DNA from 4 places in the Burkholderia sp. EMB26 genome. Region 1 is predicted to be linked to each of the others. Evidence: riboswitches for the same ligand, from Rfam matches in the RefSeq annotation. Region 1 holds a riboswitch; each other region holds the start of a gene.
The links. A riboswitch is a leader RNA that binds a small molecule or an ion and turns the genes downstream of it on or off. The one in region 1 is predicted to bind cobalamin.

Region 1 (7,918 bases):
CGCTTTTCACGTCGCGCAGCCCGGCCGGTTCGGGCGGCAGGTAGCCCCAGTCGCCCTGCGATGCGGACGCATCGCCTTTCGTGTCGCCGGTCTCGCCCGGCCGGTCGTCGGGCCGCTGGCGCGGGTTCGGCGGCGAACGATCGTCGCGTTCGTCATCGTGCTGCGACGATGGGGGCGACGACGGCGGCCCCGCGTGGCGCCGGTGCCGCAGCACGGCTTCGGCCACGCGCGCCACATGCGACACCGTCACCGCGTCGGCCTGCTCCAGCGCGGCCAGCGCGCGCGCGGCGCGCAGCATCACGAGATCGGCCCGCAACCCGTCGACGGCCGCGTCGATGCACAGCGCGCTGACGCGCGCATGGACCGCATCGTCGAAATCCAGCGCCGGCAGCCGCCCGCGCGCCGCATGAATCCGGTCCGCGAGCGTCCGCTGGGCCGCCGCATGACGCGCGCGAAACGCATCCGGATCGAGATCGAACGCAAGCCGCGCCTTCACGATCCGCTCGCGCTGGGCGGCGTCGAAGCAGTTCTCGAGCTCGACCATCAGCCCGAAGCGGTCGAGCAACTGCGGGCGCAGCTCGCCCTCCTCGGGATTCATCGTGCCGACCAGCACGAAACGCGCATCGTGCGCGTGCGACACGCCATCGCGCTCGACGATGTTCACGCCGCTCGCGGCGACGTCGAGCAGCGTATCGACGAGCCCGTCGGCGAGCAGGTTCACTTCGTCGACGTACAGCACGCCGAGATGCGCGCGCGCCAGCAGGCCGGGCCGGAAGCGCACGCCGTTTTCGGCCAGCGCATGCGCGAGATCGAGCGTGCCCGTCACCTGCTCGTCGCTCGCCGACAGCGGCAGCGTGACGAACTGCCCTTCCGGCAGCAACTCGGCGAGGCCGCGCGCGGCCGTCGATTTCGCGGTGCCACGCGGGCCGCTGACGAGCACGCCGCCGAGCGACGGGTCGATCGCGGCCAGCAGCAGCGCCTGCTGCAACGCGTCCTGCGCGACGAGCGCCGCAAACGGAAAAACCGCGCGGGCGCGGGGCGTCGTCGGATCGGTCATCGCCGTCCTCCTTCCTGGCGTTGTTCGCTGGCGAGCCAGACCGCTTCGATCCGCTCGCGATAGGGGCCCGGCTGCTGCCACAGCCCGCGCTGCATCGCTTCGACGAAGCGTTCGCAGATGCCGTGCAGCGCCTTCGGGTTGTGCCGTTCGAGGAACGCGCGGGTGGCGTCGTCGAACAGGTACGCGTCGGCGACGAGCGCGTACTGGTGATCGGACAGCACGCGCGCGGTCGCGTCATAGCCGTACAGGTAGTCGACGGTCGCCGCGAGTTCGGCCGCGCCCTTGTAGCCGTGACGCTTCACGCCGTCGAGCCATTTCGGGTTGACGACGCGCGAGCGGATCACGCGGGCGATCTCCTCGCGCAGCGTGCGCATCTTCGGCGCGACCGGGTTCGCATGGTCGCCGTGGTAGATGCTCGGCTGCTGCCCGGACAGGTGCCGCACGGCCGCCGTCATCCCACCCTGGAACTGGTAGTAGTCGTTCGAATCGAGGATGTCGTGCTCGCGGCTGTCCTGGTTCTGCACGACGACGTCGATCGTCGCCAGCCGCTCGCCGAACACGTCGGCCGCGGCGTCGCCCGCGCTGTTTTGCGCGTACGCATGGCCGCCCCATTGACGATAGGCGTCCGCGAGATCGGCGTCGGTCTGCCAGCGGCGCTGGTCGATCAGGTCCTGCAGGCCCGCGCCGTAGCTGCCCGGCCGCGCGCCGAACACGCGCCAGCCGGCGCGCCGGCGCGCTTCGTCGGGCGCCACGCCCTGCGCGATCCACTTCCCGCGTTCGCGCTCGATGCGTGCGCGAATCGGGTTCAACGCTTCGGGTTCGTCGAGCGCGGCAACGGCCTGCACGGCCGCGTCGAACAGGTGCATCAGGTTCGGGAACGCGTCGCGGAAGAAGCCCGACACGCGCAGCGTCACGTCGATGCGCGGCCGGTCGAAGATCTCGATCGGCAGGATCTCGAAGTCGGTCACGCGATGGCTGCCGTGCGCCCATTTCGGGCGCACGCCGATCAGCGCGAACGCCTGCGCGATGTCGTCGCCGCCGGTGCGCATCGTCGCCGTCCCCCACACCGACAGCCCGATCGCGCGCGGATAGTCGCCGTGATCCTGCAGATGACGCTCGATCAGCTGCTGCGCGGATTTCAACCCGAGCGACCACGCGGCCTGCGTCGGCACCGCGCGCGTATCGACCGAGTAGAAGTTGCGGCCGGTGGGCAGCACGTCGGGACGGCCACGCGACGGTGAACCGCTCGGCCCCGGCGGCACGAAGCGGCCGTCGAGCCCGCGCAGCAGCTGACGCATTTCCTCGCCGCCGCACGCGTCGAGGGCGGGCAGCAGCATCGTGCGCACGCGTTCGAGCACCGCGAGCGTATGCCGCCATGCGCCGGGCGGCGGCATGTCGATACCGGGTTCGTCGGACGCGGCTCCGCACACGGCGTCGAGCCAATGCTGCGCAAGCCGTTCGAGCCGCTCGCGCGTATCGCCCGCATGCCGCCACGGCGACGCGTCGAGCGTTTGCAGGACGGCCGGCCGCGGCCCGGTCCACGGCGCGGCCCAGTCGGCCGCGAGCGGATCGAAAGCGTCGCCGAGCGCGAGATCGCGCGCGAGTGCGCCGATCAGCCCGGCGCGTTCGCCCTTGCCGTCGCCGACCGGAAAGCGTGCGAGCGCGAGCAGCGTGTCGCGCCGCTGGCGCGCGACCGGCGACGCGCCGAACACGTGCAGCCCGTCGCGAATCTGCGCTTCCTTCAACTCGCACAGCCACGCGTCGACCCGCGTGAGCAGTGCATCCTCGTCGCCCGCATCGCGCGGCGGCGATACGCTCAGTTCGTCGTGCAGGCGATGCTCGGCGATCGTCGCGAGGATCGTCTTGCGCAACAGCTTCGCGCGCCGCGCATCGACCATCAGCGCTTCGTAGTATTCGTCGACCTGCCGTTCGAGATCCTGCAGCGGGCCGTAGTTTTCCGCGCGCGTGAGCGGCGGCATCAGGTGATCGACGATCACGGCCTGCGCACGGCGCTTCGCCTGGCTGCCCTCGCCCGGATCGTTGACGATGAACGGATACAGGTGCGGCAGCGGCCCGAGCGTCAGGTCGGGCCAGCACGCGTCGGACAGCGCGACGCTCTTGCCCGGCAGCCATTCGAGATTGCCGTGCTTGCCGAGATGGATGACCGCGTCGACGCGATACGCATCGCGCAGCCAGAAATAGAACGCGAGATACGCATGCGGCGGCACGAGATCCGCATCGTGGTAGCTCGCGTAGTCGTTCTCGCCGCGCGAGCGCGACGGCTGGATGCCGACGAACACGTTGCCCGCGCGCCAGCCGGCGATCGTGAAGCGCTGCTGCCTCAGCGTCGGATCGGCTTCAGGCGGCCCCCAGCGTGCGTTTAGCGCATCCCGCACGGTGGCCGGCAGCCGCGCGAAACGCGCGACGTAGTCGGCCAGCGCGTAACTCTGAAACGCGGGACGCAGCGTGCGCACGGCGGGATCGTTGGTCACGCCTTCGGTGAGTTGCGCGATCAGCGCGTCGCCGTCGGGCGGCAGGTCGGCCACCGTGTAGCCCGCGTCGCGCAGCGCCGCGAGCACGCGCAGCGCGGAGGCCGGCGTATCGAGCCCGACGCCGTTGCCGATCCGCCCTTCGCTTTGCGGATAGTTCGCGAGGATCAGCGCGATGCGCTTGTCGGCGTTATCGAGCGTGCGCAGCCGGCACCAGCCGCGCGCGAGCGCCGCGACGAACGCGATCCGTTCCGCATCCGGCTGGTAGCGCACGACGTCGACCTCGGTATGCGGGCAGCGATACGCGAGCCCCTTGAAGCTCACCGCGCGCGTGACGATGCGCCCGTCGACTTCGGGCAGCGCGATGTGCATCGCGATGTCGCGTGCGTGCAGGCCCTGGTTGTCGGCCACCCACGCGTCGCGATTGCCGCCGGACAGGATCACCTGCAGCACCGGCGCGTCGCCGGCCAGCACGTCGGGCTCGGGGCTGTCGATCGCGCCGGCAGCGAACGCGGTGGTATTCAGCACGAGCGCGACGCCGTGCGTGTCGCAGAGCTGCGTGATGACCTCGCGGCTCACCGCGTCCTTCAGCGACGTCACCGCGATCGGCAGCGGATTCAGCCCGTGGTCGATCAGTGCGTCGGCCAGCGCGTCGAACACCGCCGTGTTGGCGGCCTGCCAGTGCGCGCGATAGAACAGAATCGCGACGACCGGCGCGCCGGGCGTCCAGCGCGGTCGCCAGTCGTCGACGCTCGCGCGGTCGCGCGCCGGGTGATACAGCGCGGCGGCGGGCAGCGGCCGCGGCGGTTCGGGTTCGTCGCCGAAGCCGAACGTGTGAAACGCGATGCTGCGCAACAGCGCGTCGGCGTTGTGCACGCCGCCTTCGCGCAGATAGCGCCACCACAGCCGGCACAGCTCGGGCCTGACCGTGCTCTTCGCGACGAGGTTCGGGTCCTCCTGCAGGTCGCCCGAGAACATCGCAAGCTGCTGCCCGCGCTTCGACGCGAGCGACACGGCCTGCTCGATCCCGTACGGCCAGTACGCTTCGCCGCCGAGATGATCGATCACGACCGTCTTCGCGTGCCGCAGCACGTCGTCGACGTAGAAATCGACCGACGCCGGCTGGCGCAGGAACGTGACGTTCGCGAGCCGCACGCTCGGGAACCCTTCGGGCAAGTGCGGCACGACGCTCGCGAGCAGCGACAGCGTCGTGTCGGCCGAACTCAGGATCACGATGTCGGCCGGCTGCTGGTCGATCCGGACGACGCCCTGCGTATCGTCGACGAAGCCGCCCGGCGTGGTGCGCAGCAGATGCATCGTGCGTTACGCCTGTTGCGGCTCGGCCGCGCACGCGGCGTCGAACGCGCGTTGCAGCGCGGCCGCGTCGAGATCCTCGCCGATCAGCACGAAGCGGCTCGCGCGGGTTTCGCCGTCCTGCCAGCGGCGGTCGAAATAGCTGTCGAAGCGGCGACCGACGCCCTGGATCACGAGCCGCATCGGCGCGCCGGGCAGCGCGGCGAAGCCCTTCGCGCGGTAAATCGTGTGCGCTTCGACGACACGTTGCAGCGCGGCGATCGTCGATTCGCGCGTGCCGGCGTCGCCCGATACCACCACCGAATCGAAATCGTCGTGATGGTGATCGTGATCGTTGTCGTCGGCCGAGCCGTGATGGTCGTGACGCAGGTGGATCGTTTCCTCCGACGCCGATTCGAGGCCGAGCAGCAGCGCGAGGTCGAGCTCGCCGCGCGTCGCGCGCACGATCTTGACCTGCGGCGGGGTTTCGTCGCGGATCGCGGTTTCGATCTGCGCGAACTCGGCGTCGCCGACGAGGTCGGCCTTGTTTACGATCACGAGATCGGCGGACGACAGTTGATCGGCGAACAGTTCGTGCAGCGGCGATTCGTGGTCGAGGTTCGGATCGGCGCGGCGCTGTGCGTCGACGGCCTGCGGGTTTTCCGCGAACTGGCCGCTCGCGGCGGCCGGCCCGTCGACGACGGTCACGACCGCGTCGACCGTGAAGCTGTTGCGGATCGTCGGCCAGTTGAACGCCTGCACGAGCGGCTTCGGCAGCGCGAGGCCCGACGTCTCGATCAGCACGTGATCGATGTCCGCGCGGCGCTCGACCAGCGCTTCCATCACCGGATAGAACTCTTCCTGCACGGTGCAGCACAGGCAGCCGTTCGCGAGTTCGTACAGCTGGCCCGTTGCCTCGCCCTGCGCGCCGTCGGCATCGTCGCAGCCGATCCCGCAGCCCTTGAGGATTTCGCCGTCGATGCCGAGCTCGCCGAATTCGTTGACGATCACCGCGATGCGGCGGCCTTCGGCGTGCTGCAGGATGTGGCGCATCAGCGTCGTCTTGCCGCTGCCGAGAAAGCCCGTGACGATCGTGACGGGCAGCTTGCGTAGGGTCATGGTAGGTCCGGTGTCGAAGAGGGAATCAGGACGGGATCGTCGCGTCGGCGGCGACGCGGCAATTCAGCGGGCGGTGCGCGGGAAGCTCGCCGCGTGATCCGCGCGGACAGCCGCGCGGCGGGCGGGACAACGAATCGGACATGGTGCTTCCTTGCGAACGGTCGACATCGTGAATGCCAACACGGCTGCCGCGTGCGTAGCCCGTGTCGCCTGCCGTTCGCCGTGCCGGCCCGGGCGCGTTCGCGCGGCGGGCGGATCGGGGCAAACAGCGGGAAACACCGGGCGTCGGGCCTGCGGCGGCCGTGGACGATGCGCCGCCTCCCCGCGGCGCTGAACCCCAACGTTTAGGCCGGTATCCGGGCTGACGAACACGCCGCTTCGCCTTCCCGGATACGCGCGGCATCCAGTGGCGGTCGTCCGCATGCGCGCGGCATGCGGCGAAGCGGCGCTGCGTGGCGCTTGCGCGCGACGCGTTCGCTTACCGTTGCGGGGGCAGCACAGGTTGGCTCGACTGCGGCGCAGGCAGGCTCCCTGTTTCCCGTTTAACTGCGCACGCCGGAGCGGCGCGCGCGAGCACCAAAACGCGTGCGAGTGTAGGCGGCGGTGCGGGGAGCGTCAAGGCGAGCGACCGGCGACGAACGCGAATGATTGTCGTTTTCAACTACACGAGATAAACTTCACCCGATAACAACACGAACCACCGCGCAACGGCCATGTGAGGCAATCACTCAGTCATCCTCAAATTTCCATGTCGAAACGACAGATATCCGGGCGGCGTTTTCCTGTGCTGGCCCTGTCGCTGTGCTCGATTGCCGGCGTTGCTTCCTGCCCTGCCGCGGCGGCCGAGTTCGACGACGAACTGCCCGCGGTCGAGGTGCGCAGCCGCCGTCATCCGAATGATCCGCGTGCGGAAAGCGTGAGCACGGCGACCCGCACCGCGAGCGATCCGCGCGACGTACCGCAAACCATCGACAGCGTCTCGGTCGAGGAAACGCTGTCCTATGGCGGCCGCACGCTTGCCGACGCACTGGCCGGCGTGCCCGGTGTGTCGAATACGTCGGACACGCGCTTCGATTCGTTCCGCATTCGCGGCTTTTCCAGCGCGGGCGACTTGCTGCTCGACGGCATGCGCGACGATGCGCAATACGTACGCAGCCTCGGCAACATCGAACGCGTCGAGGTGCTGAAGGGGCCGGCTGCCGCGCTGTACGGGCGCGGCAGCGGCGGCGGCGTCATCAACCGGATCACCAAGCAGCCGTTGCCGGAAAACTTCGGACATGTGTCGGCGACGACCGGCAGCTACGGACGGCTCGGCGCGTCGGTCGATCTCAACCGGATGCTGTCCAGCGCGTGGAGCATGCGGCTCAATGCGGGACGCGAACACGCCGGCAGCTTCCGCGACCACGTCGACGGTACGCGTCAGTTCGTCGCGCCGTCGATCAAGTGGCACGACGCGCGGCGAAGCTGGCTGCTGCAGTTCGAATACGACACGTACCGACGCGTGCCCGATCGCGGCATGCCGGCGCCGGTCGCCGCGGTCGATGCGGCCGGCAAGCCGCTCGCGTTCTCGCTGCCGTCCGCACCACGCGCAACCTTCTTCGGCGCGGCGGGCCGCGACACGATCCGCGACGAGACCATGAACTGGCGCTCGGTCTTCACGCATGCGCTCGACGGCGACTGGGAATTGCGCCATACGCTCGGCGTGCTGGATTTGCGCAGCACCTTCGACAATACCTACGTCACGCAAAGCTACGTCGCGAAGCCGCGCGACTACCGGCGCGTGCAACGCGCACGTTACCTGCAGGACATGACGCAGCTCAACGTGCAGACCGGCGTCGAACTGGGCGGCAAGGTCGCGACCGGTCCGGCGCTGCATCACCTGCTGTTCGGCATCGAATACGGCTGGCAGAAGCGCACGCCGGCGCTCTGGCAGGCCGACGCGGCGCCGGTTCCGGTGACC
Region 2 (7,918 bases), on a different replicon from region 1:
AGCCCATGAAGAAGCCGCCGAGCAGACGGATCGCGTGCGCCTGTTCGGTTTCCGGCAGGTCGTAGCCGCGCAGCACCGCCGCCGTCATCCTGACGAGCTGCCCGCCCGCGCTTTCGGCGGCCCGTTCGGCGCTCACCGGATGGCGCGCGGCCGCAAAGCGGCCCGGATGCGCCCGCGCGTAGTCGCGATAGACGTTCGCGAGCGCGGCCAGCGCGTCCTTGCCGGTGCGGCCGGCCAGCGCGTCGGTGGCGCGATCGGCCAGCTCCTGCAGCGCGAACAGCGCGATCCGGCTCTTCAGATCGTCGAAGCTCGGGATATGGGAATACAGGCTCGCCAGCTTGACGTCGAAATGTCGCGCGAGCGCCGCGCCGGTGAGCAGCTCGAAGCCGGTTTCATCGGCGAGCCGCGCGCCGGCTTCGACGAGCTTGTCCACGGTAATGCCGGCACGCGCCATGACGAATGCTATGCGGATTAGTCAAAAAACTAATTCTATTAGGTTTGGCCGCGATGTCAATTTTCCGCGCGTGCCGGCGTGGCGCTTCATGCGGATGCGTGAGCTCGTCAGAACGTATAGCTGACCTTGCCGAACGCGGTGCGCCCGAGCGTGTTGTAGCCGTACGCGGTCATGTACTGCCGGTCGAACAGGTTCGACAGCGACGCCGACACGGTCAGGTGCGAATTGATCCGGTACGACGCGCGCAGGCTCACCGTCAGGTACGACGCCAGATACTGCCGGTTGGCCGGATCGTCGAACGTCGAACCGCCGTACAGCAGCGACGCGCCCGTGCTCAGCGCATGCAGCTTCAATTCGTCCCACGTGTGGTCGACGTTCAGGCTGACCGTCTGGCGCGGCCGGCGGCTGAGCCAGGTCTGGTTGGTCTCGTCCTGCGGATTCAGGATGCCGACCGCGATGCTCACCGGCGTTGAACGGCCGATCGTCCCCTTGTACGACAGGTCGATGCCGCGAATGTGCGAACGGCCGATGTTCATCGGCGAGAACGTTGCCGGGTTGTAGGCGATCAGGTTGTTGACGCGCGTATCGTAGATCGCCGCGGTGAAGGTGCCGTACGCCGTGTTCGCGTCGAGCGCGGCCTCGACCGACGTGCTGCGTTCCGGGCTGAGGCTCGGATTGCCGTAGCCGGGATAGTACAGGTCGTTGAACGTCGGCAGGCGGAATGCATTGCCGTACGACACGCGCGCCGTGTAGACCGGCGTGATCGCCCACGACAGCGCGGCGTTGCCGGTGTTCACCGCTTGCCCGGCGACGATCTCGTGGCGACCCGCGACGAACATCGTCACGCTGCCGAGCGTCGCCGACTGGTGCAGCGAGAACGCGGAATCGTTGCGCGTCGGTACGCCACCGGGAATGTCGACCGGCAGGAATGCCTGTTCGCGCGTGAAATCGTAGGCGAGCTTCGATTCGCCCGACAGCGGCAGGCCGAACAGATGAAATCCGTGCGCCTGATGGGTCAGCGACGTCGACGTGCTGATGCGTTGCGAATTGATCTGGTCCGTCGCGAGGGCCGGGTTGTCCGCATAGATGAACTGGCGGTCGTTCGCATAACCGAACGACTGGTCGAATTGCGTATCGGGCGTGATGTCGAGATGGAACGCGACGCCGGTCGTCAGCTGGTGATCGAGCTCGCGATTCGCGTAGCCGCTGTTGTCGTAGGACAGGTCGGAGCGGTGGTACAGCGCGAACGTCGAGATCGACCAGTTGTCGCGCGCATAGCCGAGCCGCGCGTCGAGATCCTGCGCGTGATACGGATTGCGGCCGTCTTCGTGACCGTAGAAGAACGGCCGCGTCGCGTCGATGCCGGCCGTGTTGTAGTCGTGCAGCCCGAGCGAATAGGTGAGCCCGCCGAGCGCGGCCAGCGGCCCCGTCGACGGCACTGTGCCCGACGTGCGGAACCGCGTGTCGAACGTCTTGTTCGTGCCGCCGCCGAACGACACGGTGGTCTGGTTCGGCTGTTGGGCGGCGCGGCGCGTGAAGAGTTGCACGACGCCGCCCATCGCGTTGTTGCCGAACGACGCGGCGGCCGGCCCGGAGATCACCTCGACGCGCTCGAACGCGTCGGTCGGCAGGTCGGCCCACGGCGCGATGCCGGTGGTCGGCGAGCCGATCCGGATGCCGTCGATGAACACGGCGACCTGGCTCGCCGACGAACCGCGGATGCTGACCGACGCGGACGAGCCGGGCCCGCCGTTCTGCGTGACGGTCACGCCCGGCAGCGTCGCGAGCGCCTGCGTGATGCTCGGGTCGGCCGGCGACAGCCGGTCGAGATCGTCGCGCGTGAGCACCTGGGTCGACGCGTAGCGCCGGTCGAACGATTCGGGCAGGTGCCGCGTGTCGGTCACGCTGATCGTCGGCAGGTCCGCCCCTTCCGCGGGCCCGGCGGGCTGCGCAGGCGCCGTGTCGCCGGCCGCATGGGCGAGCGGGGAAAGCAGCGCGGTGGCGGCGGACGTGGCGAGCAGGTGACGAAGGTTCATGAGACGGCGGGACAAAGCGAGTAGCGGGTACGGCGATCGTGAGCGGAGGGCGGACAAGCAACGGATGCCGACGGCGTGTCGGTGCGACGCTTCCGGCCGGGAAGCGGATTCGGGAACGATGGACATCTGGTGGATCCTGAGGTCGGGTCGTCCATGCAACGGGCGACCACCCGGGGGCGGTGCCTGGCGCATCGGGACACCCCGCCCGGTGCGGCTGCCTGGACCTCGGGTCGATGGCAGGTCTCCTGGCTCGCGGGTCGTCATCCGTGCGGGCCTTCCCGGTTTCCCAGTGGCATGCGGTGGCACGGATTCGCCGCTCACAGTTGCGGGGGCAGCCGCAGCTTCGAGGCGTTGCCTCGCCTGCGTTCCCTTTTGATCCCATCCCTGGGAACCATCAGCGCGCAAGGGTAATGGCGTGCGCTCGCGCACGTCAATCGTCCGGCTGCCTGCGGATGCGAAAAAACGTCATTGTCCCGCGTCAGCTTTCCGGATCCTTTCGTTTCATGCGCGCGGGCCGTGCGTCTGGTCTGACGAAACGGGGCGAGCGCGTGCCCTCGAGCCGGAACCGGCTCGGCGCGTTGCGCGGGCCGCGCTTTCCTCGACAGTTTCCCGTTCGAACCTGCCGCTCGCGTGCGCGATCTCGTTCAAACGGGCGAGGCGGAACCCGGGCGCGTATTGCACCGTGTGGATATCGCGGGTTCGAGCTGAACGGCCCGCACTCGATGACAGGAGACATCATGACCGACACCCGAAGCCGGTTCCTCGCCGGCCAGTGCACGCTCGCGCAGCGCCGCGCATCCGACCCGACAGGACGTTGACCGACATGACCGATTCGATTCGCTTCGACGGCGGCACCGCCGTGATTACCGGCGCGGCCAGCGGCATCGGCAGCGGGCTGGCACGCCACGCGGCCGCGCTCGGCATGCGCGTCGTACTGGCCGATCTCGATCCGGCGAAACTCGACGCGTTCGCCGCGACGCTCGACACCGACGTGCTGTGCGTGCCGACCGACGTCAGCCGGCCGGAAGCCGTCGACGCGCTGGCCGAAGCCGCATGGCGGCGCTTCGGCGGCGTCGACCTGCTGTTCAACAACGCGGGCGTGATGGCGACCGGCTTCAGTTGGGAAATCACGCCGGAGCGCTTCGAGCGCAGCTTCGCGATCAACGTGCACGGCGTGCTGAACGGGATTCGCAGTTTCGTGCCGCGCATGCTCGAACGCAACGCGCCGGCGCGGGTCGTGAACACCGCATCGGTCGGCGGCTTCCTGCCGAGCCCGCTGATGTCGCCGTATTCGGCGACGAAATTCGCGGTGGTCGCGCTGACGGAATCGCTGTACGGCGAACTGAAGATGCTCGGCGCACCGGTCGGCGTGTCGCTGCTCGCGCCGGGGCCCGTGCTGTCGGGCATCTTCAACGATCCGTTCGGCGCCGCGCACGACCGGCCCGAGGTGCGCGGTTTCGTCGACACGATGCGCACGATGCTGAACGCACACGGGCTCACGCCCGACGCGTTCGCCGAGCGGGTATTCGACGGTATTCGCGCCGGGCGCTACTGGCTGATTCCGCAACCGGAGACGCTCGACGGCGCGCTGCAGCGGCGCACCGACGACATCCTCGCCGCCCGCGATCCGTCGCTGCCGTCGTTCTGAATGCCGGCGGCCGGCGCGTGTCGTTACATATGCGTGCCGGCGTGCGTGCGGCCGCCCGGGTCGCCGCCGCGATCGGGCGGCGTATTGTTCTGATCGATCTTCGCGAACACGAAGCCGACGGGCGGCAACGCGGCGGGCGAACGGTGCGTCGCTTGCGCGACTGCGGGGGCCGGCGATGCGGCGGGAAAACCGGATGACGTCACGCCCGGTTGAGCGAACGCCGACAGGGAAGCGGCCGCCAGGGCGGCGGCGACGATCGCGTGCGTATTCATGGCGACTCCTTCACGACTGACTTCAGGACGACGTAATCAGTCTAGGGCGCGAAACTTAACGCGACGTGAAGGGTCGGCGGCGCGCGCATGACAGGATCTTCATGCGCGCCGCGACGGTCAGGCCGGTGCCGACACCAGCGCGCAGAAGTTCTCGAGATCGACGTTGCCGCCGCTGATCACCACGCCGACGCGCTTGCCCTGCAGCGCATCCTTCATCCGTCGCACGGCGGCGAACGACAGGCAGCCGGTCGGCTCGACGACGAGCTTCATGCGCGTGGCGAAGAAGCGCATGCAGTCGACCAGTTCCGCGTCCGTCGCGGTCAGGATGTCGTCGACGTCGCGGCGGAGGATCGGGAACGTCAGGTTGCCGAGGTGCTGCGTCTGCGCGCCATCGGCGATCGTGCGCGGCGTGTCGATGTGCACGATCGTGCCGGACCGGAACGATTGCTGGGCGTCGTTGCCGGCTTCGGGCTCGACGCCGTACAGCTTCGCGTGCGGCGACAGCGCCCGCGTGGCGAGCGCGGTGCCCGACAGCAGGCCGCCGCCGCCGAGCGGCGTGAATACCGCGTCGAGCGGGCCGACTTCGTCGAACAGTTCCTTGGCCGCGGTGCCCTGGCCGGCGATCACGTCCGGGTGATCGTAGGGCGGAACCAGCGTGAGCCCGTGCTTCTCCGCGAGCTCGCGCCCGATCTGCTCGCGATCCTCGGTGTAGCGGTCGTAGGTCACGACGTTGCCGCCGTAGCCGCGCGTCGCGGCCATCTTCGCGGCCGGTGCGTCCCGCGGCATCACGATCGTCGCCGGAATGCCGAGGATGCGCGCCGACAGCGCGATCGCCTGCGCATGGTTGCCCGACGAGAACGCGACGACGCCGTGCCGGCGCTGTTCCGCGCTGAAGCGCGACAGTGCATTGAACGCGCCGCGGAACTTGAAGGCGCCCATGCGCTGCAGGTTCTCGCACTTGAAGAACACCTGCGCGCCGAGCGCGTCGTCGATCGTCCGCGACGTCATCACCGGCGTGCGGTGCGCATGGCCTTCGAGCCGGGCCGCGGCGGCGGCAACGTCGTCGTACGTGGGGAGAGTCGGAGAGTTCATGGTCGCTAGAGGTCGAAAAGGTCAGTCAACGGGAAATTCGATACGGGACGGCAGGGCGCGCGGCGTCACTTCGCATCGTTGTAGACGGTGGCGCGCGAGACGCCGAGATGCTGCGACACGATTTCCATCGCGCGGCGCACTTCGAGGAAGCCGTCGGCCTTCAGCGTCTGCATCAGCTCGCGGCGCTGGTCGGTCTTCAACTCGCGCGGCGTCGTCGCGAGGCGCGTCGCGAACGCGTCGATGCGCTGCCGGATCGCGTCCGCGCCGGCCGGGTCGAGCGTTTCGACGACGGTCTCGCCGTCCGTGCGGCAGAACTGGTTCAGCATGCCCTGGAAGCCGCGGAACAGCGTGACGTCGGCATTCAGGCACAGCGCGGCGACGTAGCGTCCGGTCGAATCCTTGATGCCGATCGACGTGCTTTTCGCGGTGCGGCCGTCGGCGAAGCGGTTCGGGTAGTTCGCGAGCACCTGCGGGAAATCGTCGTCGGCGATGCGGGCGAGGCCGAGCTCGGTCGCGGGATCGCCGACCGCGCGTCCGGACAGGTTGTTGTGGATCGCGAGGATCGCGTGCTCCGGCGTGCGCAGGTCATGCACGACGACCTCGGTGAACGGCGCGAACATCGCGCCGAGCCCTTCGGCGATGCGCTGCACCTGCTCGATCAGCGAGGCCTGTTCCGATGGCCGCGGTGTGTCGTTCGTGCTCATGCGTGGTCCTGGGGAGCCGGGGTGTCCGTCGTTTCCGATCGCGTGATGTCGGCCAGCAGCGGGCGCGCGATCCGGACGTAGTCGGCCGCGTCGAGCACGACCGAGCGGTCGAGCCGGCCCGCGTTGAACGCGATCTCGTCATTGTGTTCGACCAGTGCGGGATCGACGACGAGCGTCACGTTCGAATCGAATGCGAACGGCGGCACGGCGCCCATCACGCAGCGCGTGACGGCGGCCGCGACGTCGGGCGACGCGAGCGTCGCCTTGCGCCGGCCGAGCGCATCGGCGACCTTGCGGAAGTCGATCTTCAGGTGGCCGGGAATCACCGCGAGCGCGGTGGCGTCGCCGCCATCCTTGAACGTGCAGAGCATCGCCTTCGCGCCCTGTTCGGGACGGGTGCCGCGCAGCGCGGCGATCGCGTCGGATTTGCCTTCCGCCGGATGCTCGAGCACGCGGAAACGCGCGCCGGCGGTATTCAGCAGTTCGCACAGCGTGTCGAAAACGGGCGAGTCGTTCATGTTGCTCCGGAGCAGGCAGGCCGGCGCGCCGATGCGCGCGGATCAAAGAATTGTCCAAGTATAGACGTTTTGTCATGGCTGTGACAAAGGGGGCGCGCTCGTCGTTGCCCGACCGCGGCCCAGGCATGTCGTTCTTCAGCAGCCGAAAGGGCATTTCGTATTGCGGGATACGCGCCGGATTCCTGTCGCCGCGTTTTACCGCCGCTTGAAACCGTGTTTTGCATCGCAAAAACGCCTGGCTATCTCATTGAAAAACAACAGAAATTTATATCTTATGTCTTATATAAGACTTGACCGAAATTTCGCTGGACGGGATTACTATTGAGTCCATGCAGTTCGCTTCGTCACACGCGGCGGGCACGCTGAACCCTTTACTCAAATGCGCTTCGTTCCCAGGAGATAGACATGTCCCAATATCAAGACGACATCAAGGCAGTGGCTGGTTTGAAGGAAAACCACGGCAGCGCGTGGAATGCCATCAGCCCCGAATATGCCGCCCGCATGCGTGCCCAGAACAAGTTCAAGACCGGCCTGGACATCGCGAAGTACACGGCGAAGATCATGCGCGCCGACATGGCCGCGTACGATGCCGATCCGTCCAAGTACACGCAGTCGCTGGGTTGCTGGCACGGTTTCATCGGCCAGCAGAAGATGATCTCCATCAAGAAGCACTTCAACAGCACCGAACGCCGCTACCTGTATCTGTCGGGCTGGATGGTCGCCGCGCTGCGCTCGGAGTTCGGCCCGCTGCCGGACCAGTCGATGCACGAAAAGACTTCGGTCAGCGCGCTGATCCGGGAGCTGTACACGTTCCTGCGCCAGGCCGACGCCCGTGAGCTGGGCGGCCTGTTCCGCGAACTGGATGCCGCGAAGGACGCGGCCGCCAAGGCCGCGATCCAGCAAAAGATCGACAACCACGTCACGCACGTCGTGCCGATCATCGCCGACATCGACGCCGGCTTCGGCAACGCGGAAGCGACCTACCTGCTGGCCAAGCAGTTCATCGAAGCGGGCGCGTGCTGCATCCAGATCGAAAACCAGGTGTCGGACGAGAAGCAGTGCGGCCACCAGGACGGCAAGGTCACGGTGCCGCACGAGGACTTCCTCGCGAAGATCCGCGCGATCCGCTACGCATTCCTGGAGCTGGGCGTGGACGACGGCATCATCGTCGCGCGTACCGATTCGCTGGGCGCC
Region 3 (7,918 bases), on a different replicon from region 1:
AGGTGCCGACGTTCTCGGTGACGGTGATCACCGGTTCGATTACGCGGATGGCGATCAACGCCGTCCCGTACCTGCTGCCGCTGCTGTTCCAGATCGGCTTCGGGCTGTCGCCGTTTCAGTCAGGCCTGCTGCTGCTCGCGAGCGCGCTCGGCAATCTCGGGATGAAGGCGGGGACATCGTGGATCCTCGACCGTTACGGCTTTCGGCGTGTCGCGCTCGTCGACGTGACGATCGTCGGCATCTTCACGATCGCATGCGGCTGGCTCACCGCGTCGACGCCGTTGGCGATCACGCTGTTCGTCGTATTCGTCTACGGGCTCACGCGGTCGATGCAGTTCACGACGCTCGCGACGCTGGCTTATGCGGATATCCCGTCTCACCAGACGAGCGCGGCCAGCACGCTGTGGAGCGCCGCGCAGCAGATGACGATCGGGATGGGGATCGCATTTGGCGCATTGTCGCTGCGGCTAGCGGCATTGGTGCGCGGCGATGCGGCCGGCATGCACTACGTGCTTGACGATTTCCGCTGGGCGTTCGTCGCGGCGGGCGTGCTCGCGCTGCTGACGTTGCCGGGCTATGCACGGCTGGCTTCCAATGCTGGCGACCGGCTGCGGGCCAACATAGCGCGAGGATAGGCCCGAGTGCAAATCGAATTGGCGGTGCAACCAGTGAGTGCGCTTGTTTTTCGGCGCTTACCCGAGGTGCCGATTCGTCCCGGTGGCGATCGCTTGACGATCAGCGTAACCGGTTTGCCGTCACCGCGGGCGAATGGGCCTTCCGGGCAACCATGCTGGACCGTCGCGCTCTCCGGACAATGACGTGCGGTGCCGGAACGAGCATCAAGGCCGAATGCGATATGCGGACGACAGTAACGCCGTCGTCCCGATTCCCGCTACTGCGCATCATGGAAGATGATGCCGATCGTGTGGCGATGGCCGCTTCGAATCCGGCTGACGCCGTGGCGCAAGTTGACGCGATAGACGCCGCGGGTTCCCTGCACCGGCCGGCCGTGCACCGCGAAGATCACGGCGTCGCCTTGTGTCAGCGGCACCACTTCCGCACGCGACTGCATGCGGGGTCGCTGTTCCGTCAACACGAACTCCCCACCACTGAAATCGCGGCCCGGCGCCGACAGCAGGATCGCGACCTGCAGCGGAAACACGTGCTCGCCGTACAGGTCCTGATGGAGGCAGTTGTAGTCGTCGGCGCCGTATTGGAGGATCAGCGGCGTCGGTCGCGTCTGTCCCGCCGCATGGCAGCGATCGAGGAACGTCGCATGCTCCTTCGGATAACGAACGTCGACTCCGAGTGCCTGGTTCCAGCGATTAGCGATCGGCGCGAGATGCGGGTAGAGCGTCGCGCGCAGCTCGGCGATGACCGCAGGCAACGGATACGCGAAATACTTGTATTCGCCGCGGCCGAAGCCGTGCCGGGCCATCACGACACGTGAACGATAGAGTGCATCGTACGGATAGAGCGACGCGAGTGCATCGCACTCGCTTGCCGACACCAGGCCCGGTACGCGCGCGCATCCGTAGCGATCGAGTTCGCCCTCGACCGTCGGCCAGTCGAGGGCGTCGACGCGTTGCGCGATGTCCAGCGATTCGACGGCAGGTTGCAGATCGGCAATGTTCACGGGCGTACCTCTGGGCATCGGCGGTGTGGGGCCGTGCAGTCGCGCACGGTCGAGTCCACTGGAAGTTGATGAACCCAGTCTAGCGGCGTCCATGCGCCGGTACGCTCCAGATCTTGCGCTTTAATTCGGATGATGAAACAGCGAAAAGCGGGCTGCGGCATCGGCACACTGAATGTGGTGAGGTACCAGAGAGGTGGCGGAGGAGAAGGAGAAGCGGAGAGGTAGCGAAACGCCAGATCCAGCCTATCGCGGCGGATGGCCGGCTCCCGCCCGCCACCCGCCGCGTCCACAAATCAGGCCAGCGACCGGAACAACCAGTAAAGCCCCGCCGCGAGCGCGATCGACGCCGGCAGCGTCAGCACCCACGCGAGAACGAGGCTGCGCACCGTGCTCCATTGCAACCCGGAACCGTTCGCCGCCATCGTGCCCGCGACGCCCGACGACAGCACGTGAGTCGTCGACACGGGCAGCCCGTACATGTCGGCGGCGCCGATCGTCAGCATCGCGACGAGTTCGGCCGATGCGCCTTGTCCGTAGGTCAGATGCTGCTTGCCGATTTTTTCGCCGACGGTCACGACGATGCGCTTCCAGCCGACCATCGTGCCGAGGCCCAGCGCGATCGCGACGGCGACCTTCACCCACGTCGGAATGAACTTGGTCGCGTGGTCGAGCTGCTTGCGGTAGTTGTCGATCGCGAGCTTGTCGGCGGCGGCGAACGCGGGTTGCCCCGACTTCTCGATCAGGCGAATGGCCTCGGACACGAGGTACATCGTGTTGCGCACGTTGTCGACGTCGCGTTGGGGCACGGCCGCCATCGAGCCCGACGCGCCGACGGCGGTCGCGAGCGACGTGGACAGTTGCGCGACGGCCGGCAGCACGGCGGGTGTCAGTTCACGGTGCTGCGCGTAATGTTCGACATCGGCACGCGGGTTCGCGGACGGCGCGATGCCGTTCGTGTACTTCCCGAACGTCGCAGCCGCCTGGTTCGCGACCGCCACGAAGGTCTGCGATTCGGCGGGCGTGACGGCCTTGTTCAGCGCATACGCGGTCGGCACCGTGCCGATCAGGATCAGCATGATGAGCCCCATCCCTTTCTGCCCGTCGTTCGACCCGTGGGCGAACGACACGCCGGTGCAGGTGAGGATCAGCAGGCAGCGAATCCAGAACGGCGGCGGCTGATCCTTCGGCGGCTCCTTGTACAGCTCCGGAATCCGCACGAGCGCCTTCAGCACGAGCAGCAGCAGCGACGCGCACAGGAAGCCGACGATCGGCGAGAGCAGCAGCGACTTGCCGACCCCGAGCGCCTGGCCCCAGTCGACGCCGCTCGTGCCGGACGGCCCATGCATCAGCTGGTTCATCAGCCCGACGCCGATGATCGACCCGATCAGCGTATGCGAGCTCGACGACGGCAGCCCGAAATACCAGGTCGCGAGGTTCCACACGATCGCGGCGATCAGCAGCGCGAACACCATCGCGAAGCCCGAGCCGCTGCCGACCTGCAGGATCAGCTCGACCGGCAGCAACTGCAGGATGCCGAACGCGACGGCGCCGCTCGAGACCATCACGCCGAGGAAGTTCCACATGCCCGACCAGATCACCGCGACGTTCGGCGTCAGCGAGTGCGTATAGATCACGGTCGCGACCGCGTTCGCGGTGTCGTGGAAGCCGTTGACGAATTCGAAGCCCAGCGCGATCAGCAGGGCGGCGCCGAGCAGCAGGTACGGGAACAGCGTCCCTTCGCGGACCGGCGCCAGATCGGCGACCAGGTGGGTGGCGATATAGACGGCGCCGAGCACGAGCACCAGCAGGAAGGCGGCATAGCCGACCTGCCGGGTGCGCGCGACGGAGCCCGGATTGTTCGGGGCGGACGAAGCAGGTTGATTCATGACGGCATCTCGTAGGGAACCGCGTCCGATCCTAGCTGCGGCTAGCAGTCAGTTTGATGACAGTCGGGACGACGAACGGTGTGTCTTACGGGGATGTAAGGCGAGTGGCGGCATGCGAGGCAGCGAGTCGCGTCGATCACTCACATAGTGAACACGACAGCGGCTTACGCGCCGGTATCGCGCTGCTCATCATCCGTCGCCGCCAACGTCCAGCCGGCCGGCGACGCGACGAACGTCGTGCACGACAGCGGCGCAACGTCGAGACGCGCGGCCGCGGCGTGGTCCATCCGCAGCACATGCGCGATGGCCGCGCGGACGATCGGCGCATGCGTGATCGCGATGACGTCGCGCTCGCGCGGCAACCCGTCGAACCACGTGCCGACCCGACGTGCGGCGGCGTCGAACGATTCGCCGCGATGCGGCGACGCGGACGGCGTGCCGATCCACGTGGCAAGTTCGTCAGGCAGATCGCGTGCGAGATCGTGCAGCCGCTTGCCTCGCCAGTCGCCGTAGTCGATGTCGCGCAGCGCGTCGTCGATGTCGGCGTGCAGCCCGAGTGCGTCGGCGGTCTGCGTTGCGCAGCGTGCCGGGCTGCACAGCACGAGCGAGCCGGCGATGGCCGTCCACCGGCCGTGCAGCGCGGCGGCTTCGGCAAGCCCGCGCGCGTCGAGCGGATCGTCGTCGGGAAACGTGCCGGTGCGCATCGCGCGGGTCGAGGCGTGCGCGATCAGGCGCAGCGAGGCATGCAGGTTCATGTCGGTGGTCGGATGATCCGGAGCGGGGCGCGCTTGCCCATCTGTCGTCGCTTCAATACGCGAACGTTCGCGCGTACAATTCGCCCGATACGAAGCGCGGAAGCCGGTGCAATTCCGGCGCGGTCGCGCCACTGTAACCGGGGAATCGATGATCCCGGAAGCCAGACCTGCCTTCGTACCCATCCATCATTTGTCGGGGCGCGATTCCCCTGAGGTGCATCCATGAGCGAAGCAGTGCTGAAGCCGGCGGTCGTGCCGGCACCCATCCCCGTCCGTGAGCTGTTGCCGTGGGCCGTGTTCGTCGGCCTGATCCTGCTGCTCGCACTCTATTTCGTCGGTGCGGAACAGGGCGCGACGTCGCTCGTGCCGGGCATGTATGTCCACGAATTCGTCCACGACGGCCGCCATCTGCTCGGCTTTCCCTGCCACTGACGCGGAGTAAAAGATGGTCGGAAAGCTGCTCATGCGCGGGATGCTCGCAGGCATCGCCGCGGGCCTCCTCACGTTCGGTTTCGCGAAAGTCGTCGGCGAACCGCAAGTCGATCAGGCGATCGCCCTCGAAGAGAAAACCGCCGCCGCCCAAGGCGAGGCACCGGAGCCGGAACTGGTCAGCCGCCACACGCAGGCCGGCCTCGGGCTACTGACGGGCGTCGTGACCTACGGCGCGGCATTCGGCGGGCTGTTCTCGCTGGTCTTCGCGTATGCGTACGGACGCGGCAGCCGCCTGCCGGCACGGCCGCTGGCCGCCTGGCTCGCGCTGGCGGCGTTCGTCGCGCTCGTGATCGTGCCGAACCTCAAGTACCCGGCCAATCCGCCGTCGGTCGGCGACCCCGATACGATCGGGTATCGCACGGGTCTGTTCTTCCTGATGATCGCGATCTCGGTCGCAACGATGGTGTTCTCGGTCAGCGTGCGCCGCCATCTGGTGGCGAAGCTCGGGCAGTGGAACGCGTCGATCGTCGCCGGGCTCGTGTTTGTCGCGATCATCGCGGCCGTGCAGATCGGGCTGCCGTCGGTCAGCGAGTTGCCGGCCGATTTCCCGGCGGCCTTGCTGTGGAAGTTCCGCGTGGCGGCCATCGGCATGCAGGTGATCATGTGGACGACGATCGGCCTGCTGTTCGGTGCGTGGGTCGAACGCGGCGAACGCACCGGCACCGGCGTTCGCGCCGCCTGACGCGCGGGCCGGGCGGGCGCGCCTAGCGCAGCATGCGCGGCGCGCTCCACGTCGATTCGCGCGCCAGCGCGACGAACGCGGCCAGATAGTCGATCGCGGCATCCGCTTCGCGGATGCCGAGGAAGATCTGCTTCGCGATGCCGTTCTTGCCGAGCTTGACCGGCACGACCGGCATCCGGTCCGCATACTCGTCGGCGAGCCACCGCGGCAGCGCGGCCACGCCGCGTCCGCTCGCGACCATCTGCAGCATGATGTCGGTCGTCTCGATCGACTTGTGCCGCCTCGGCACGATGCCGGCCGGCGTCAGGAACTGGTTGTAGATGTCGAGCCGGTCGGTTTCGACCGGGTACGTGATCAGGATCTCGTCGGTCAGTTGCTCGGGCGTCACGTAGTCGGCATTCGCGAACCGGTGCGCTTCCGCGACCACCAGCACCTGTTCGTAGTCGAACACGGGATCGAAGCGCAGCCCCGGCTTGTTCAGCGGATCGGGCGTCACGAGCACGTCGATGTCGTAACCGAACAGCGCGCCGATGCCGCCGAACTGGAAGCGCTGCTTCACGTCCACGTCGACGTCGGGCCAGCGCGACAGGTACGGCGACACGACCTTTAGCAGCCACTGGTAGCACGGATGGCACTCCATCCCGATACGCAGTGTGCCGCGCTCGCCCTTCGCGTACTGCTTCATCCGTTCCTCGGCGAGCTCGAACTGCGGCAGCAGCCGGTTCGCCAGCTTCAGCAGATACTGCCCGCCCTGCGTGAGCCGCAGGCCGCGGCCTTCGCGGTCCCAGATCGGCGTGCCGAGCTGCTGCTCGATTTTCCTGACGGTATGACTGAGGGCCGACTGCGTGAGGTGCAGCGCATGGGCCGCCGCGGTCAGCGAGCCCTGGCGCTCGACTTCACGAATGACGACGAGATGGAATCGTTCCAGCATGGCTTGCGCACACCCGACGAATACATGAAGAATGTTAATGGATGAATGAAATAATGCCATTTTATTTCATGGTTTGAAATCCCTATGATGGCTGCCGGATCTTCATTTTTCTCTGGACGGCAGCTTCATGGTCACGACACACAACCTCGGTTTTCCGCGCATCGGCGCGAAGCGCGAACTCAAGTTCGGTCTCGAACGCTACTGGAAGGGCGAATCGTCGCGCGACGAACTGAAGGCGCTCGGCGCCGAACTGCGCCGGCGCCACTGGCACGACCAGCGCGACCTCGATCTCGCGCCGATCGGCGATTTCGCGTTCTATGACCAGGTGCTCGACATGAGCTTCACGCTCGGCAACCTGCCGAAGCGCGTGCAGGATTTCCACGGCGATGCGCTCGACAACGCTTTCCGCGTCGCGCGCGGCCGGTCGGCGCAGTCGGCGGAGGCGCATGCCGCGTGCTGCGGCGGGGTCGCGGCCGGCGAAATGACGAAGTGGTTCGACACGAACTATCACTACATCGTGCCGGAGTTCCATGCGGACACGAACTTCTCGCTCGATCCGTCGCGTCTGCTGCAGCAACTGGCCGAAGCGAACGCGCAGGGCGTGAATGCGAAGCCGGTGATTCTGGGCCCCGTCACGTACCTGTGGCTCGGCAAGGCGAAGGACGATTCCGATCGCCTCGCGCTGCTGCCGAAGCTGCTGCCCGTGTACGGCGCGCTGCTCGACACGCTGACCGCGCAGGGCGTCGAATGGGTGCAGATCGACGAGCCGATTCTCGTCACCGAGCTCGATGCCGAATGGCGCCACGCGTTCCGCACCGCGTACGCGGCACTGGAAACGCGCCGTATCAAGCTGCTGCTCGCCACGTATTTCGGCCAGCTTCAGGACAACCTGACGCTCGCGGCGTCGCTGCCGGTCGACGGCCTGCATATCGACGCGATCAACGCACGCGACGAAGTCGACGCGCTGGTGCGTGAGCTGCCGCCCGAACGCGTGCTGTCGATCGGCGCGATCAACGGCCGCAACATCTGGAAGACGGACCTGAACGCGACGCTCGACTGGCTCGAGCCGCTCGCGAAGCAACTGGGCGACCGGCTGTGGCTTGCGCCGTCGTGCTCGCTGCTGCACGTACCGGTCGATCTCGCGAACGAGGCGAAGCTCGACGCGGAAATCCGCTCATGGCTCGCGTTCGCGCTGCAGAAGCTCGACGAGCTGAAGGTACTCGCGACCGCCCTGAACGAAGGCCGCGACACGGTGGCCGACGCGCTCGCCGCGAATGCCGCCGCGATCGAGTCGCGCCGCCGCTCGCCGCGCGTGAACAATCCGGCGGTGAAGGCCGCGATCGCCCGCATCGACGCGCGGCTCGGCAACCGCGCGAGCCCGTATGCGCAGCGTGCGTCGAAGCAGTCGGCGCGCCTGAACCTGCCGGCGTTCCCGACGACGACGATCGGCTCGTTCCCGCAGACCGCCGAAATCCGCCAGGCGCGCAGCCGGTTCAAGGCCGGCACGCTGGACGAAGCCGGCTATCGCACGGCGAT
Region 4 (7,918 bases), 920 kb from region 1:
AACGCCCATGCGCCAGTCCGGCCAGAACAGCCACGGCAGTCCGAACACCGCCGCGACGCACGCCGCGCGTGCGTCCATCCGTTGCGCGACCGGCTTCGCCTTGCCTTCGGGCCGCACGTAGTCGAGCGTCATCAGCAGGCTCACGGCCATCGCGCGGCTCGCCGCATGCGCGGCGATCATCGTCCATGCGGCGCGCAGCGGCAGCATCGACGTCAGCGCCTGCCATTTCAGCCCGAGCGCGATCAAGAGCGCGACCGCACCGAACGTGCCGATCCGCGAATCGTGCATGATGCGCAGCACGTCGTCGCGCGTGTAGCCGCCGCCGAACGCGTCGCAACTGTCGGCGAGGCCGTCTTCGTGGAAGGCGCCGGTCGCGAGCAGCGTCGCGGCCATCGACAGCCCGACCGCGATCGACGGTGGCAGCGCGCGCAGCGCGACGAGATAGACCAGCGCGCCCCATGCGCCGACGCAAGCGCCGACGAGCGGGAAATAGCGCGCGGCCTGGTCGAGATCGCCGGCCGCATAGCCGATCGAGCACGGCACGGGCACGCGCGTGAAATAGCCGAGCGCGACGAAGAAGTAGCGCAGTTCGGCCCGCATGCCGCGCGCGCGCTCAGGCGTCACGATTGTCGACACCGGCGGATTCGAAACTCGCCATCTCGCTCAGGAACGCGGCCGCCGCGCGCACCAGCGGCAGCGCGAGCGCGGCGCCCGTGCCTTCGCCGAGCCGCAGGTCGAGCGCGAGCAGCGGCTTCGCGCCGAAATGCTCGAGCATGCGCCGATGGCCGGCCTCGTGCGACGTATGCGAGAACACGCAGTAGTCGCGCACGCCGGGCGCGATGCGCTCGGCGACGAGCAGCGCGGCGGTCGCGATGAAGCCGTCGACGAGGATCGTCATCCGCTCGCTCGCGGCCGCGAGGTACGCGCCCGTCATCATCGCGATCTCGAAGCCGCCGAACGTCGCGAGCACGTCGAGCGGCGCGATCGCATGCGAATGCTTGACGAGCGCGCGGCCGAGCACCGCGCGCTTGTGCGCGAGGCCCTGATCGTCGAGCCCCGTGCCGCGGCCGACGCATGCGTCGATCGGCACGTCGAGCAGACGGCTCATCAGGCACGCGGCCGACGACGTGTTCGCGATCCCCATCTCGCCGAAGCCGATCACGTTCGTGCCGAGCGACGCGTGCAGGCGAACGCGCGCCGCGCCGGCGGCCAGCGCGGCCATCGCCTCGTCGCGCGTCATCGCCGGCTGCGCCGCGAAGTTGCGCGTGCCGCGCGCGACCGGCAGCGACACCAGCCGGTCCGACAGCGGCAGCGGCGACGCGACGCCCGCATCGACGATCTCGAGCGTGCTCTGCGCGACACCCGAAAACGCGTTGATCGCCGCACCGCCGGCCAGGAAGTTCGCGACCATCTGCGCGGTCACCGCCTGCGGATAAGGACTGACGCCCTCGGCCGCGATCCCGTGGTCGCCCGCGAACACGATCGTCGCGGGCCGCTGCACGACCGGCCGCTCGGTGTGCTGGATCAGGCCGATCTGCAGCGCGACCGCCTCGAGCTGACCGAGGCTGCCGGGTGGCTTGGTCTTGTGGTCGATCACATGTTGGAGACGCTTGCGCAGTGCGTCGTCGAGCGGCGCGATCGCGGGCGGGAATTGGGTCGGAGTCGTCATCGAGGAGCCGTGTCGTGCGCGCGGCATGCGCCGCGCATCGGAAAAATCGGAACGGGAAACGTCATTGTCGCGCAGGCCATGCGGGCAGCAGCGCATCGCGGCCGTTCTCGCGGATCAGCACGAGCGGATAGCCGAACGCGTCGCTCGCGCGCTCGGGCGTCAGCACGTCGTGCACGCGGCCGGCCCACGCTTGGCCGCGGCCGTCGAGCAGCAGCGCATGCGTCGCGAAACGCCGCGCGAGATTCAGGTCGTGACACGAAAACACCACCGTGCGCGGGCCTGCCGCGAGCCACGCGGCGAGCGCGGTCAGGCAGTCGATCTGGTGATGCAGGTCGAGATGCGCGAGCGGTTCGTCGAGCAGCATCAGCGGCGCATCCTGGCACAGCGTCGCGGCCAGCGCGACCCGCTGCCGCTCGCCGCCCGACAGCGACATCACGTCGCGCGCCGCGAGCGGGCTCAGGTCGAACGTCGCCAGCGCATCGCGCGCGGCCGCGCGGTCGTCGTCGCGCTCCCAGCCCCAGCCGCCGAGATACGGAAAGCGGTTGAGCAGCACCGTGTCGAACACCGTCGCGCTGAACGCATCGTGCAATTGCTGCGGCATCAGCGCGCGGCGCTGCGCGAGGTGCTCGGGACGCCACGCGGCAAGCGGCCGGCCGTCGATCTCGACGTGTCCGCCAGCGGGCGGCTGCAATCCCGCGAGCGTGGCGAGCAGCGTCGTCTTGCCCGCGCCGTTCGGGCCGGCGACGCACCAGATCTCGCCGGGGCGGAACGCGTGCGTGAAGCGATCGAGCAGCGTGCGCGCGCCGGCCTTCAATGTCAGGTCGACGGCCCTGTAGTGCATGTCGCCGGCGGCGGCGTACGATGTGGCGCCCGTCATCGCATCGGCCTCCTCAGCAACATCCACAGGAACACCGGCACGCCGATCAACGCGGTCATCACGCCGACCGGCAGTTGCGCGGGCGCGATCGCGGTGCGCGCGAGCAGGTCGGCCGCCATCACGCCGCCACCGCCCGCGAGCATCGCGGCCGGCAGCAGCATCCGCTGGTCGTTGCCGAACGCGAGCCGCAGCGCATGCGGCACGACGAGCCCGACGAAGCCGATCGTGCCGGCCGTCGTCACGGCAGCGGCGGCGGCCAGCGACGCGACGAGATAGATCCGCACGCGCAGCCGCGCGACCGGCACGCCGAGCGCCTGCGCGGTCGCGTCGCCGCGCAGCAGCACGTTCAGTTGCGACGCGGCCGGCAGCGCGACGCACGCGCTCAGCAACAGCGCGCCCCACGCGAACCACGGCGCCGTCGCGCCGTTCAGGTCGCCCGTCAGCCAGAAGATGATGCCGCGCAGCCGCGCATCGGGCGCGAGCGACAGCAACAGCGTGACGAGCGCGCCCCATCCCGCCGCGATCACGACGCCGGTGAGCAGCAGCCGCGGCGATGCGTCGCGCGATTCGCCGCGCCACAGCTCGCGTCTGGCGAGACCGAGCACGAGCGCGACCGAGACGAGCGAACCGGCGAACGCGGATGCGTCGACGAGCCACCACGCGCCGCCCGCGATCATCGCGACGAGCGCGAAGCCGGCCGCGCCGCCGGACACGCCCAGCACGTACGGCTCCGCGAGCGGATTGCGCAGCAGCACTTGCAACAACGCGCCGGCCAGCGCGAGCAGCGCGCCGCACGCGAAACCCGCGAGCGCGCGCGGCAGGCGCAGCGTGCGGACGATATCGGCAAACAGGGTATCGCCGCCGTGCGGCACGAGCGAAGCGAGTGCCTGCCACGGCGACATCGGCACGCTGCCGATCGACAGCGACGCGACGAACAGCAATGCGACCACGGCGGCCAGCGCGGCCCAGATGACAGTGGCGCGTGCGGCGCTCATGCGGCGCACGGCCGCGCGCCCGACGCACGGCGCATCCGCTTGCAGGGGCCGGCCGGGCGCGACGGGGGCGCGTGGCGGACGATTGGGGTCGGCATCGAAGAACGTTCCGTGAAGCATTGCGCGCCCCGCTTCCCCGCAGGCCGCGCGTCATGGAGCCCGTGCGGGCTCCCCGTCTCGGCCGGTATCCGGGCTGGCGGCGGTCCGGCTCGCCTTCCCGCGCGATGACGCGCAGTGGCCCGCGCCCGCGTGCGACCTGCACGCGAAACGCGCCCGAGCCGGCCTGCGTCATGCGACGCGGCCGCTTACCGTTGCGGGGGCAGCGCAGGTTGACGCGCTCGCGGAGCCCGCACCCTGCTTCCCGTTTAACCGCGCGTCCTGCGCGCGAGCACCGAGGCGGCGCCAGTTTAGGAGCCGGTCGCGCGAGCGTCAAGGAAGCGTCCGGAGACACGCGGGACGCGCCTATTCGCGGCAAGAAGCAGGGGTGTTACGACTGGAAACGTTACAGATGTCGGATTGCGCGTTATTCCGCGCTAAAATGCTGGGTCTTTAGAGGACGCAGCAAATGCTCAACGAACTCGAAACCCTATCTCAAAATATTGGCCGTCTGATTTCGCTGAACAAGCGCTATCACTCGGAACGGCTCGCGCTCGAGGAGCAGGTCGCGCAATTGCGCGCGGAAGCGGACACGGTCCGCGCGGAACTCGCGCAGCTGCGCGACGAACGCAATGCGCTCGCGGCCGAGCGCGACACGCTGTCGGCGAAGATCGACGACGCCCAGGTGAAACTGAACGCGATTCTCGAAAAGCTGCCGCGCTCGAAGAGCGCGGAGCAAGCCGACAACCAGCTCGACCTGCTGGATGCGCAGGCGCGCACGGATGGCGATGACGCGGCCAGCCACGGAGAACATGCATGAGCACCAAGCAGATCGAAGTCTCGATTCTCGGTCAGCCCTATCGGCTCGCCTGTTCGGCCGAGACCGAAGCGGCGCTGCTCGAAGCGGTCGCGCGCGTCGACGCCGAAATGTCGAAAATCCGCTCGAACAGCTCGGTACGCGGCACCGATCGCATCGCGGTGATGGCGGCGCTGTCGCTCGCATCGGAATTGCTGCGGCTGCAAACGAGCGTGCGGCATGGTGAAGCATTTCCGGCGGAGGAAATCCGTCGTACAATGCACCAGATGAACGAACAACTCGGTGCGGTGCTCGCACAGCACGAGACGCAGTAACGTTTCAAACGATGCGTCGATTCCCCTTGATCTCGACGGTCAACGGTGGTCAAATTGGCGCATCGAATCACAGTTCAGTCAGCTTCCCTGCCTGGTTCGCCAAGGTCATATATTCCTTGAACCAATGCCATGTGCACGGTTGCGGAAATTTGTAGCACGGGCGCGCGCGTCACTCTGTCTGATGTACCCGAAGTGCTGCTAACTGCGACCAATTCTGAACCTCAGGTTCAGGATGCCGGCCTAGCGGCCAAGGCGGGGGCCTATCCAACGGCATCGGGAACTTCCGATGCCGTTTCCTTTTGAGGGTCTGTTTGCATGCGGAACGCGCATGCGAATGCCCGAAATCGCTCGTCCCCCGAGGGGACGTCCTTGCGGGGCGCAGGCAAGAAGCGAGGAGCGCCGTTTGGCCGAGCCAAACAAGTGACGAGCGACGCCGCCATACGGGCGATTTCGGGCATTCCCGTGGATTGAATTTTTAGTTTGGGTTGCCACGAGAACGGCCGTCCTCGTGGCAACGCATGCGCGTTCCGCATGCAAACAGACCCTCATGCCCATTCTGCGTCGATTACGATCCATGCAATACTGGCTGATGAAGTCCGAACCGGACGAAGCAAGCATCGACGATCTCGCCAACGCACCGCAGCGCTCGCTGCCGTGGACCGGCGTGCGCAACTATCAGGCGCGCAATTTCATGCGCGACACGATGAAGATCGGCGACGGCGTGCTGTTCTATCACTCGAGCTGCCCCGAGCCGGGCATCGCGGGCCTCGCCGAAGTATCGTCGACGCCCTACCCCGATCCCACGCAGTTCGATCCGAAAAGCCCCTATTACGATCCGAAATCGACGCAGGAAGCGCCACGCTGGCTGCTCGTCGACGTGCGCTTCGTGAAGAAGTCGCCGCTCGTGCCGCTCGCCGCGCTGCGCGAGCACGACGAGCTGGCCGACATGCGCGTGCTCGCCCGCGGCAACCGGCTGTCGATCACGCCGGTCACGCGGGCGGAATGGCGCTTCATCACCGAAAAGTTGATGAAGTAGGCCGCGCGCCAAAGGTCAAATCTGGTCAGTACACGCCGCCGCGACGGAACTCGCGGCCGGTTCGCACGGCCTAAGCAACCGCTGTCGGCCGATCGGGCCGGCTGTCGTTTTTTTCGTCGCGCGGTACGCCCGCGTCGTGCACGCGTGATCCGCGTGCGCGCCCTCGCACAAGGAGTCCAACAATGACCAAGAAATCCGCACTCGCGCTGTCGCTCGCCCTTGCCGCCGCCGTTCCCGTCGCGCTGACGCTCGCGTCGCCCGCCGCGCACGCCCAGACGGCGAACCCGCACTTTCCGGAGCCGGCGGGCGTGCTGTCGCTTTCGTCGCAGGCCAGTGCCGACGTGCCGCAGGACATCATTCATATCACGCTGTTCTACGAGCAGCAGGCCAAGGATCCGGGCAGCCTCACCGCGCAGCTGAACCAGCGCGCGGACGCGGCGCTGTCGCAGGCGAAGGGCGTGTCGGGCGTCACCGCGCATACGGGTGCGTTCTCCGTGTATCCGAGCACCGATCGCGACGGCAAGATCTCCGCATGGCGCGGCCGCACCGAGGTCGCGCTCGAATCGCGCGATTTCGCCGCGGCGTCGAAGCTGGCAGGCCAGTTGTCGAACCTGATGCAGGTCGCGAACGTCGAGTTCTCGTTGTCGCCGGAAGCGCAGCGCGCGGCCGAGCAAAAGCTCACGACGGAAGCGATCAAGTCGTTCCGCGCCCGCGCGGACGAAGCCGCGAAGGCGTTCGGCTACAGCAGCTACACGATCCGCGACGTGAACGTCGGCAGCGGCCGCAACGTGCAGCCGTACACGCGCATGATGGCGATGGCCGCGGCGCCGATGGACAGCGCGAAGATGAGCGCGCCGATCGCGGTCGAAGGCGGCAAGGCCACCGTGTCGGTCACCGTCAACGGCTCCGTGCAGATGAAGTAACGCGCGTCGCGCAGTTGTCGGAAACGAAAACGCCGGCCCGAGGGCCGGCGTTTTTCATGTACCTCCGTGCAGCCGATGCACGCGCCGATCACGCGTGCATCGATACCGCGTCACGTAATCACTTCATGCAGCCGCATTCGCGTTCGCCGCGCGGCGGCGATACGCCCAGACCATCATCGCGATCCCCGCGACGATCATCGGCAGCGACAGCCACTGCCCCATCGACAGGCCGAGCGCCAGCAGACCGAGGAAGTCGTCGGGTTCGCGCGCGAACTCGACCGTGAAGCGCGCGAGGCCATAACCGATCAGGAACAGTGCCGATATCGCGCCCATCGGCCGCGGCTTGCGCGCGAACAGGAACAGCACGAAGAACAGTGCGATACCTTCGAGCGCGATTTCATAGAGCTGCGAAGGATGGCGCGGCAGCATCTGGTATTGCATGAACACGTCGGCGAGATGCCACTTCTCGACGAGTGCCGGGTGCTTCGGCAGCCATGCCGCATCGTCGCGCATCGCGCCCGGGAACAGCATCGCCCACGGCGCCGTCGGATCGGTCACGCGGCCCCACAGTTCGCCGTTGATGAAGTTGCCGAGCCGCCCCGCCGCGAGCCCGGTCGGCACCATCGGCGCGACGAAATCGGTGACCTGCAGCCAGTGCCGCTTGCGCTGCCACGCGAACAGCATCATCGCGAGCGTCACGCCGAGGAAGCCGCCGTGAAATGACATGCCGCCTTCCCACACCTTGAACACGTCGAGCGGGTGCGAGAAGTAGAAATCGGCCTTGTAGAACAGCACGTAGCCGAGCCGGCCGCCGAGCACGGTGCCCAGCACGCCGTAGAACATCATGTCGTCGATGTCCTTCGCGGTCCAGCCCTGCGCCGCGACGTACGGCAGCTTCAGGCGGATCCGGCCGACGACGATCGCCGCGATGAAGCCGACGAGATACATGAGGCCGTACCAGCGCACGGCCAGCGGCCCGAGATGGATCGCAACGGGGTCGAAATTCGGGTGAATGATCATGGGTTAGCGAAGAAGTTTTCGAATACGGTACGGCCGTCGCACGCGCAGCACCGCGCGTTGGACGGCGCCCGCGCGCCATCGTTCACGTCACGCGGCAAGACCTTGTGCGCGCACGACGTCGATGAAGCCGGCGAGCACAGGGCTCACGTCGCCGGTGCGCCACACGAGCCCCGT

Region 2: another riboswitch for cobalamin. It lies ahead of KU887_RS19505 (TonB-dependent receptor domain-containing protein); the one in region 1 lies ahead of cobW (cobalamin biosynthesis protein CobW).
Region 3: another riboswitch for cobalamin. It lies ahead of KU887_RS24215 (CbtB-domain containing protein); the one in region 1 lies ahead of cobW (cobalamin biosynthesis protein CobW).
Region 4: another riboswitch for cobalamin. It lies ahead of KU887_RS13140 (iron ABC transporter permease); the one in region 1 lies ahead of cobW (cobalamin biosynthesis protein CobW).

Annotation. Positions count from the first base shown of each region.
Region 1 covers NZ_CP078070.1:1,866,081-1,873,998, reverse strand. Annotated here, with positions in the region: gene KU887_RS08780 (ATP-binding protein) at 1-1,057, opposite strand, end outside; gene cobN (cobaltochelatase subunit CobN) at 1,054-4,863, opposite strand; gene cobW (cobalamin biosynthesis protein CobW) at 4,870-5,958, opposite strand; cobalamin riboswitch at 6,288-6,554, opposite strand; gene KU887_RS08765 (TonB-dependent siderophore receptor) at 6,707-7,918, shown strand, end outside.
Region 2 covers NZ_CP078071.1:625,442-633,359, reverse strand. Annotated here, with positions in the region: gene KU887_RS19510 (TetR/AcrR family transcriptional regulator) at 1-433, opposite strand, end outside; gene KU887_RS19505 (TonB-dependent receptor domain-containing protein) at 562-2,490, opposite strand; cobalamin riboswitch at 2,708-2,901, opposite strand; gene KU887_RS19500 (SDR family NAD(P)-dependent oxidoreductase) at 3,314-4,138, shown strand; gene KU887_RS19495 (hypothetical protein) at 4,162-4,410, opposite strand; gene KU887_RS19490 (threo-3-hydroxy-L-aspartate ammonia-lyase) at 4,528-5,502, opposite strand; gene KU887_RS19485 (transcriptional regulator) at 5,568-6,206, opposite strand; gene KU887_RS19480 (YbaK/prolyl-tRNA synthetase associated domain-containing protein) at 6,203-6,724, opposite strand; gene KU887_RS19475 (isocitrate lyase) at 7,130-7,918, shown strand, end outside.
Region 3 covers NZ_CP078071.1:1,660,788-1,668,705, reverse strand. Annotated here, with positions in the region: gene KU887_RS24235 (DHA2 family efflux MFS transporter permease subunit) at 1-635, shown strand, start outside; gene KU887_RS24230 (2OG-Fe(II) oxygenase) at 893-1,654, opposite strand; gene KU887_RS24225 (inorganic phosphate transporter) at 1,930-3,522, opposite strand; gene KU887_RS24220 (histidine phosphatase family protein) at 3,687-4,277, opposite strand; cobalamin riboswitch at 4,324-4,467, shown strand; gene KU887_RS24215 (CbtB-domain containing protein) at 4,500-4,709, shown strand; gene KU887_RS24210 (CbtA family protein) at 4,723-5,451, shown strand; gene KU887_RS24205 (LysR family transcriptional regulator) at 5,474-6,382, opposite strand; gene metE (5-methyltetrahydropteroyltriglutamate--homocysteine S-methyltransferase) at 6,510-7,918, shown strand, end outside.
Region 4 covers NZ_CP078070.1:2,789,516-2,797,433, forward strand. Annotated here, with positions in the region: gene KU887_RS13125 (adenosylcobinamide-GDP ribazoletransferase) at 1-600, opposite strand, end outside; gene cobT (nicotinate-nucleotide--dimethylbenzimidazole phosphoribosyltransferase) at 614-1,669, opposite strand; gene KU887_RS13135 (ABC transporter ATP-binding protein) at 1,731-2,546, opposite strand; gene KU887_RS13140 (iron ABC transporter permease) at 2,543-3,658, opposite strand; cobalamin riboswitch at 3,700-3,949, opposite strand; gene KU887_RS13145 (ATPase) at 4,104-4,454, shown strand; gene KU887_RS13150 (cell division protein ZapA) at 4,451-4,765, shown strand; RNA gene ssrS (6S RNA) at 4,847-5,028, shown strand; gene KU887_RS13160 (EVE domain-containing protein) at 5,340-5,801, shown strand; gene KU887_RS13165 (SIMPL domain-containing protein) at 5,984-6,724, shown strand; gene lgt (prolipoprotein diacylglyceryl transferase) at 6,848-7,744, opposite strand; gene KU887_RS13175 (LysR substrate-binding domain-containing protein) at 7,832-7,918, opposite strand, start outside.